2 linked regions of the Idiomarina loihiensis L2TR genome follow. The protein of the gene in region 2 interacts with the protein of the main gene of each other region in a pairwise test. Links are inferred from orthologs where the notes say so. Each region holds a gene or a part of one and is shown on either strand. Other genes may lie near its edges.

Region 1 (2,967 bases), 1.1 Mb from region 2 along the record:
ACTGGTTGGCAATCATTGGAAAAAAGAGCTAAAATCGCACACACTTAAAGCTCAAAACAAAGATTAGAGGATTTTAATGGCGAAAGAAGACAGTATTGAGATGCAGGGAACGGTTCTAGACACCCTTCCTAACACTATGTTCCGAGTAGAATTGGAAAATGGTCACGTAGTTACTGCCCATATCTCAGGAAAAATGCGTAAGCACTATATCCGCATCCTGACCGGCGATACCGTGACTGTGCAGTTAACTCCTTACGACCTGACCAAAGGCCGCATCGTCTTCCGCGCACGTTAATCCGCACTGAGGATTAAAAAAACCGGCTTCATTTAATGAGCCGGTTTTTTCATTTCTGCCGAAGGCTTATTAACCTTCGACGGTCTCGTTCTTGCTGTCGTAATCGAATTGCAGTCCGTCCTTGCCATCAGCAGTCACTTTCACGCTGCCGCCACTGGCCAGTTTCCCGAACAGAATTTCGTTGGCTAAGGTTTTCTTCAGGTGTTCCTGAATAACCCGACTCATTGGACGGGCGCCCATTTCCTTGTCGTAGCCTTTTTCAGCAATCCAGGCATGAGCAGAAGGGTCAACCTCAAGCGACACACCTTTTTTATCTAACTGAGCCTGCAGTTCACAAATGAATTTATCGACAACCTGTTCCAGTACTTCCGGTGTCAGATGGTTAAACCACACAATACCGTCCAGGCGATTACGAAACTCCGGAGTGAAAATATTATTAATTTCCGCCAGCGCATCGAAGCTGTGATCCTGCTGTTTAAAGCCAATAGACTTACGCACAGTTTCACGAACGCCCGCATTGGTTGTCATAACAATAATTACGTTACGGAAGTCAGCTTTACGGCCGTTATTGTCCGTTAAAGTGCCGTTATCCATTACCTGCAACAGAATGTTAAATACATCGCTGTGGGCTTTTTCCAGCTCATCCAGAAGCAACACACAATGCGGTTGCTTGATTACAGCGTCGGTCAATAAACCGCCCTGCTCGTACCCTACATAACCCGGAGGCGCACCAATTAGACGACTGACCGCATGGCGTTCCATGTATTCCGACATATCAAAGCGCACCAGCTCAATGCCCATAGCTTTCGCCAGTTGCTGTGTTACCTCGGTTTTACCAACACCCGTTGGTCCGGCAAAAATAAACGAACCTATTGGCTGGTTATCGTTGGCAAGACCCGAACGCGACAACCGTATAGCACCAGTGAGCTTATCAATAGCTTCATCCTGACCAAACACCACCATTTTCAGGTTACGATCCAGCTGCTTCAGTAAGTCCTGGTCGGACCGGGAAACTGACTGTTCCGGAATACGGGCTATTTTGGCGATAATGGTTTCAATATCCGACACCCCGACCGTTTTACGGCGTTTGGACGGCGGCAATAAACGCTGGGAAGCACCGGCTTCATCCATTACATCAATGGCTTTATCAGGCAAATGACGCTCATTAATGTATTTAGCAGAGAGCTCCGCTGCCGCTTTAATCGCCGGCTGCGTGTAACGAATACCATGATGGCTTTCGTAACGCTCTTTTAAGCCCATTAGAATTTTAGTGGTGTCTTCTACTGAAGGCTCCACCACATCCACTTTCTGGAAGCGGCGAACCAGCGCTCGGTCTTTTTCAAAAACATTTTTGAATTCATTGTACGTAGTGGAGCCAATGCACTTAAGCTGCCCACTTGAAAGCAACGGCTTAATCAAGTTAGATGCATCTAAAACGCCACCGCTGGCAGCTCCGGCACCAATAATGGTATGAATTTCGTCAATGAACAGAATCGCGTGCTCTTTTTCCTGCAGTTCTTTTAAAAGCATTTTAAAGCGCTTTTCAAAGTCGCCACGATATTTAGTGCCCGCCAGCAAATCGCCCATGTCCAGTGAATAAATGGTGGCATCCGCAAGTATCTCCGGCACTTCACCTTTAATAATGCGATAAGCCAGACCTTCTGCAATAGCTGTTTTACCCACACCGGCTTCGCCAACTAACAACGGATTATTCTTACGACGGCGGCAAAGAATTTGCGCACACCGTTCCAGCTCAAAATCGCGGCCAATTAGAGGGTCAATTTTGCCTTCCTTTGCCTGCACATTAAGATTGGCACAAAAGCGCTTCAAGTAGCTCTCTTGCTCTTCACCACCCTTAACGGCCTCTTCTTCCGCCATTTCTTCGTCCATAGGCTCATCGTCATCGATACGAGAAATACCATGAGAAATGAAATTAACGATATCCAGTCGGGTAATATCGTTTTTACTTAGCAGATAGACGGCTTGAGATTCCTGTTCACTGAAAATGGCAACCAATACATTGGCGCCCGTTACCTCAGCGTTACCGGATGACTGAACATGAAATACCGCGCGCTGCAAAACTCGCTGAAAACCAAGCGTAGGTTGAGTGTCCGGACTTTCTTCTTCCGGACCAAACAGCGGCGTACTGCGGTCAATATAACTTAATAGTTCTTCTTTCAATTGTTGAAAGTTTGCCCCACAAGCTCGAAGCGCTTCCGATGCATCTGGGTTATCCAGTAATGCAATTAGCAAGTGTTCAACTGTCATCAATTCATGATTACGTTCGCGCGCTAGCCGAAACGCATCGTTTAGCGTTAATTCAAGGGCTTTATTCAACATAGACCACTCCTTACCAGCCAACCCGGATCATTCTTGCTCCATGGTACACAATAATGGATGCTGATTTTCCCGAGCATACTGATTTACCTGTACTACTTTAGTTTCGGCGATTTCCGCAGAATATACACCGCAAACGGCCTTTCCTTTATAATGCACCTGTAACATGGTGTCCGTGGCGCGCTCCTGATCCATCTTAAAAAATCTCATCAATACTTCAATCACAAAATCCATAGGGGTGTAATCGTCATTATTAATAATGACCTTATACATGGATGGTGGCTTGAGCTCCTGCTTTTCCTCTGTATCGCTAAGGTGCTGGTGATCAAACTGAC
Region 2 (3,561 bases):
ATTTTAATGGCGAAATTAATGGGGAAATTCAGCAAAGACCCGATTAACCCGTTAATTGGTGCTGCTGGAGTATCCGCTGTACCTATGGCAGCACGGGTGGTTAATAAGGTTGGTTTACAGGCTAATCAGCAAAACTTCCTGTTAATGCATGCGATGGGACCTAACGTAGCCGGAGTATTAGGCTCAGCAGTTGCAGCGGGGGTTTTACTGGCATTGGTTTAACGCCCGGTCAGAAACATCATCGCCGTGTAAAAAGCGGCGATGACAGCGCTTATAACCGCAATATACACAAAGCCTTTGTAACCTTGTTTGATACTCCAGCCATTAGCGCGTAAATACAGCAACCAAATCAGACTGAGCAGCAGCGGAATAATAAAAAAATAGCGGATCATAGTAATTCCTCAAGACTGATGTTGTTGAATGGCTTCTAAGTCGACAGCCGCCTGATGCGCATAGCGTAAACGTTTTTCCAGTTCAGTGATCTGGTCAGCGACTTTATCGATATTACCCTCTGCCATAAATTGCTCTAAGTCGGCGGCTTTGCTTTGTAACTGAGTAAAGCCAAGATTCGCGGCAGCTCCCTTTAACGAATGAAAATAGCGGCGCGCACTTTCATGCTGCCCCCGGGTAATAAAGTCAGAGACTTTAGTAGCGCTACCCTGGTAGGTTTCATACAGCTGCTCTACTAATTTCAGATAAAGCTCAACATTGTACTGTAAACGTTTTAATGCCGTTTCAAACTCAATGCCCTTCACTTGTGGAATACGAACCGGCGGTTTATTAACCTCATCCTGTTTAGATTCTGGTGGTACTTCTGGTTGTTGGTTATTGGTGTAGTCACCCGGGACAGCCCATTTAATAATGGCTTTAATCAGTTGTTGTTCATCAATTGGTTTAGCAATATGTCCTTGCATACCTGCGGCAAGTGAACGCTCCTCGTCGCCACTCATTGCATTGGCCGTCATTGCCAGAATAGGAAGCTGCTGATAATTGAAGTCGGCGCGGATTGTTTGCGCCGCTTTCAGCCCGTCCATGACCGGCATTTGAATGTCCATTAATACCAGCGAATAATTTTTGTTATGAACGGCTTCTACTGCTAGCTGCCCATTTTCCACTATATCCACTTTAAACTTGTGGCTTGAGAGAATTTCTCTGGCGACTTGCTGGTTAATCTCATTGTCCTCTACCACCAAAATAGGCGCTCGCAAAATACTTTCCGGGATGCCGTCACCACTGTCAGCATCGTCCGCATCGGAGAGCTCTCGCTGAAATAATGTTGAGGTCAGGCTTCTACCTAATGTTGACGCGGTAAAGGGTTTTGAAATGATGTCATTGACGCCTGCTTGTTTCGCCTTTTCTGATAATTCTTCAGCGTAATATCCCGTTGCCAGAGTCATTTTCGGCCGAATGTCTTCTGCATAACGTTCGGTTATCTTCTGGCAAAATTCCAGACCATCCATACCCGGCAAACGCCAGTCAACCAAAACCAGTTGATAAGGATTGTTGTCCTCGACAGACAGCTGAAACACTTGCAAGGCTTGTTCCGCTGTTCGACAAACTTTTACGTCAACCTGATAACTGCGCAGCATTTCATAGAGCATTTCGCGGGTACTTAAGTTGTCATCAATGGCGAGAATTCGAACACCTTTAAGTTTCTGCAAAAGATACTGATGATGACTGTTGTCCTGCTCTGTCTGTAACGGCAGCTCTACTTCGATATAAAATGTAGAGCCCTGACCGGCGGCGCTGGTTACGCCGATATCGCCGCCCATTAATAAAATAAGACGTCGGGAAATGGCTAAGCCAAGGCCGGTACCCCCATACTTACGGGTTGTAGAAGTATCTGCCTGAGTAAAGGCTTTAAAGAGGTTGGCGCGCTGTTCTTCATCCATACCAATACCGGTATCGGTAACCGATATCCGTAATAAAACATTATCCCGGGAACTGTCCAGCAGGTTAACGGCAACATTGATTTCACCGTCTTCGGTAAACTTAATGGCATTACTAATTAGGTTAACCAGCACCTGATTTAAGCGCAGTGGGTCACCAATTAAACGCGTTGGTATATTGGCCGGTAAGTTAATAATAAACTCGAGGTCTTTATCGTAAGCCCGGTACGCAAACATATCCGCCAGTGAGGTCAATACGTCCTGCAAGTCGAAAGGAATGCGCTCGACAGTTAACTTACCCGCGTCAATTTTCGAAAAATCGAGAATGTCATTAATAACGCCTAGTAAAGCTTGCGAAGAGGAGTCGATGACTTTGATGTAGCGTTTTTGTTTTTGCGTAAGTTCGGTTTTCAGGCAAAGGTTTGCCATACCGACGATAGCGTTAATTGGTGTGCGAATTTCATGGCTCATATTCGCCAGAAATTCACCTTTTGACTGATTAGCACGTTCGGCGGTTTCTTTGGCTTTTTCCATTTCTTCAGCGACCGATTTAATACCGGATATATCGTAGTAGCTACCGAGGATGCCGATAATATTGTGGTCGTCATCGTAAAGTGGAACACTGGAATGCTCGACCCATTGACTCTTACCGCTCACTTTTAGTTCGATTTCTGCATTAACGGAAGGTGCCTGCTGACTAAAGGTTTTTCTGTCGCGCTCCAGTAATACGTCATTACTGGCAAGGGAATCGATTTCAGCATCCGTTTTACCGGCCAGAGACTCAGGATCAATACCAAAGTCATTGGCAAAAGCGCGGTTTCCCCCTAAAAGTTTTAACTCAGGATCGCGCCAGTAAACCCGGGTTGGCAGGTCATTAAAAACTTGTTCAAACAGTTGTAACGAGTCTGACGATAAAAAGGGTTGCCGAAAAGGCGCAGTCAGTGCGTTACGTCGGGACCACCACCAAATGACAATGCCAATAATTAAACTGAACAGAATCATCGCGACTAATACAGTGTCACTCCAGGGGGCAGGTAACAGGGCATATAACGCAAGACTGGTTACCTGAAGAATGACAAAAATGAGCTGTAAAAAAGTCCAGAATGAATTCATGGTTGATCCGTAACCGAAAGGTTAGATAAACAGTAGCTAGTCTGCCACGTTGAGCCGTAATCGCCAAGTTATGTGGTCAAATTAAGGGTGACAACCATAGACCTTTTAGCGAATTACCAGTAAGCTTAGCGGCAGAAAACCTTCCGTCTCAGTGAATGGAGTTGTCTTTTGCAAGCAACATTTCAAGCAGTTATCGAAAAGCTTAAGCAATCGGGTAAAACAGCAGTTTGGCAGGGCATTAAGCGTGGTATTGAACGTGAAGCTTTGCGAATAAAAGAAAATGGAACGCTGGCGCCGGGTGACCATCCCCAGGAACTGGGAAAAACCCTGACCCATCCAACCATTACAACCGATTACTCAGAAAACCTACTTGAGTTCATTACTCCGGTTGCCTCCGATATTGACACAACGCTGTCACAACTCCGGGATATTCATCGGGTGGCTTATAACGCCATTAATGACGAGTTGCTGTGGCCTATGAGCATGCCTTGCTATATTGGCTCAGATGACGATATTCGTATCGCTAAATATGGTGACTCGCACTCGGGACGTATGAAAA

The links.
Region 1: the proteins of IL_RS08855 (region 2) and clpA interact in binary tests that used the Escherichia coli proteins (3 or more experiments, as listed by UniProt). The link is inferred for Idiomarina loihiensis L2TR from one-to-one orthologs.

What each region holds. Positions count from the first base shown.
Region 1 is NC_006512.1:727,917-730,883, forward strand. It holds clpA (ATP-dependent Clp protease ATP-binding subunit ClpA), read right to left. Parts: upstream 2,636-2,967; coding sequence 365-2,635; downstream 1-364. Other genes in the region: IL_RS03420 (arginyltransferase), read left to right, coding at 1-67; infA (translation initiation factor IF-1), read left to right, coding at 77-295; clpS (ATP-dependent Clp protease adapter ClpS), read right to left, coding at 2,663-2,967. UniProt on the Escherichia coli protein: ATP-dependent specificity component of the ClpAP protease. It directs the protease to specific substrates. It has unfoldase activity. The primary function of the ClpA-ClpP complex appears to be the degradation of unfolded or abnormal proteins.
Region 2 is NC_006512.1:1,862,489-1,866,049, reverse strand. Bases 202-3,381 are described here. They hold IL_RS08855 (response regulator), read right to left. Parts: upstream 3,003-3,381; coding sequence 402-3,002; downstream 202-401. Other genes in these bases: gshA (glutamate--cysteine ligase), read left to right, coding at 3,171-3,381; IL_RS13745 (hypothetical protein), read right to left, coding at 219-392; IL_RS08865 (sodium ion-translocating decarboxylase subunit beta), read left to right, coding at 202-222. Also shown: more of IL_RS08865, read left to right, coding at 1-201; more of gshA, read left to right, coding at 3,382-3,561. UniProt on the Escherichia coli protein: Member of the two-component regulatory system UvrY/BarA involved in the regulation of carbon metabolism via the CsrA/CsrB regulatory system. Phosphorylates UvrY, probably via a four-step phosphorelay.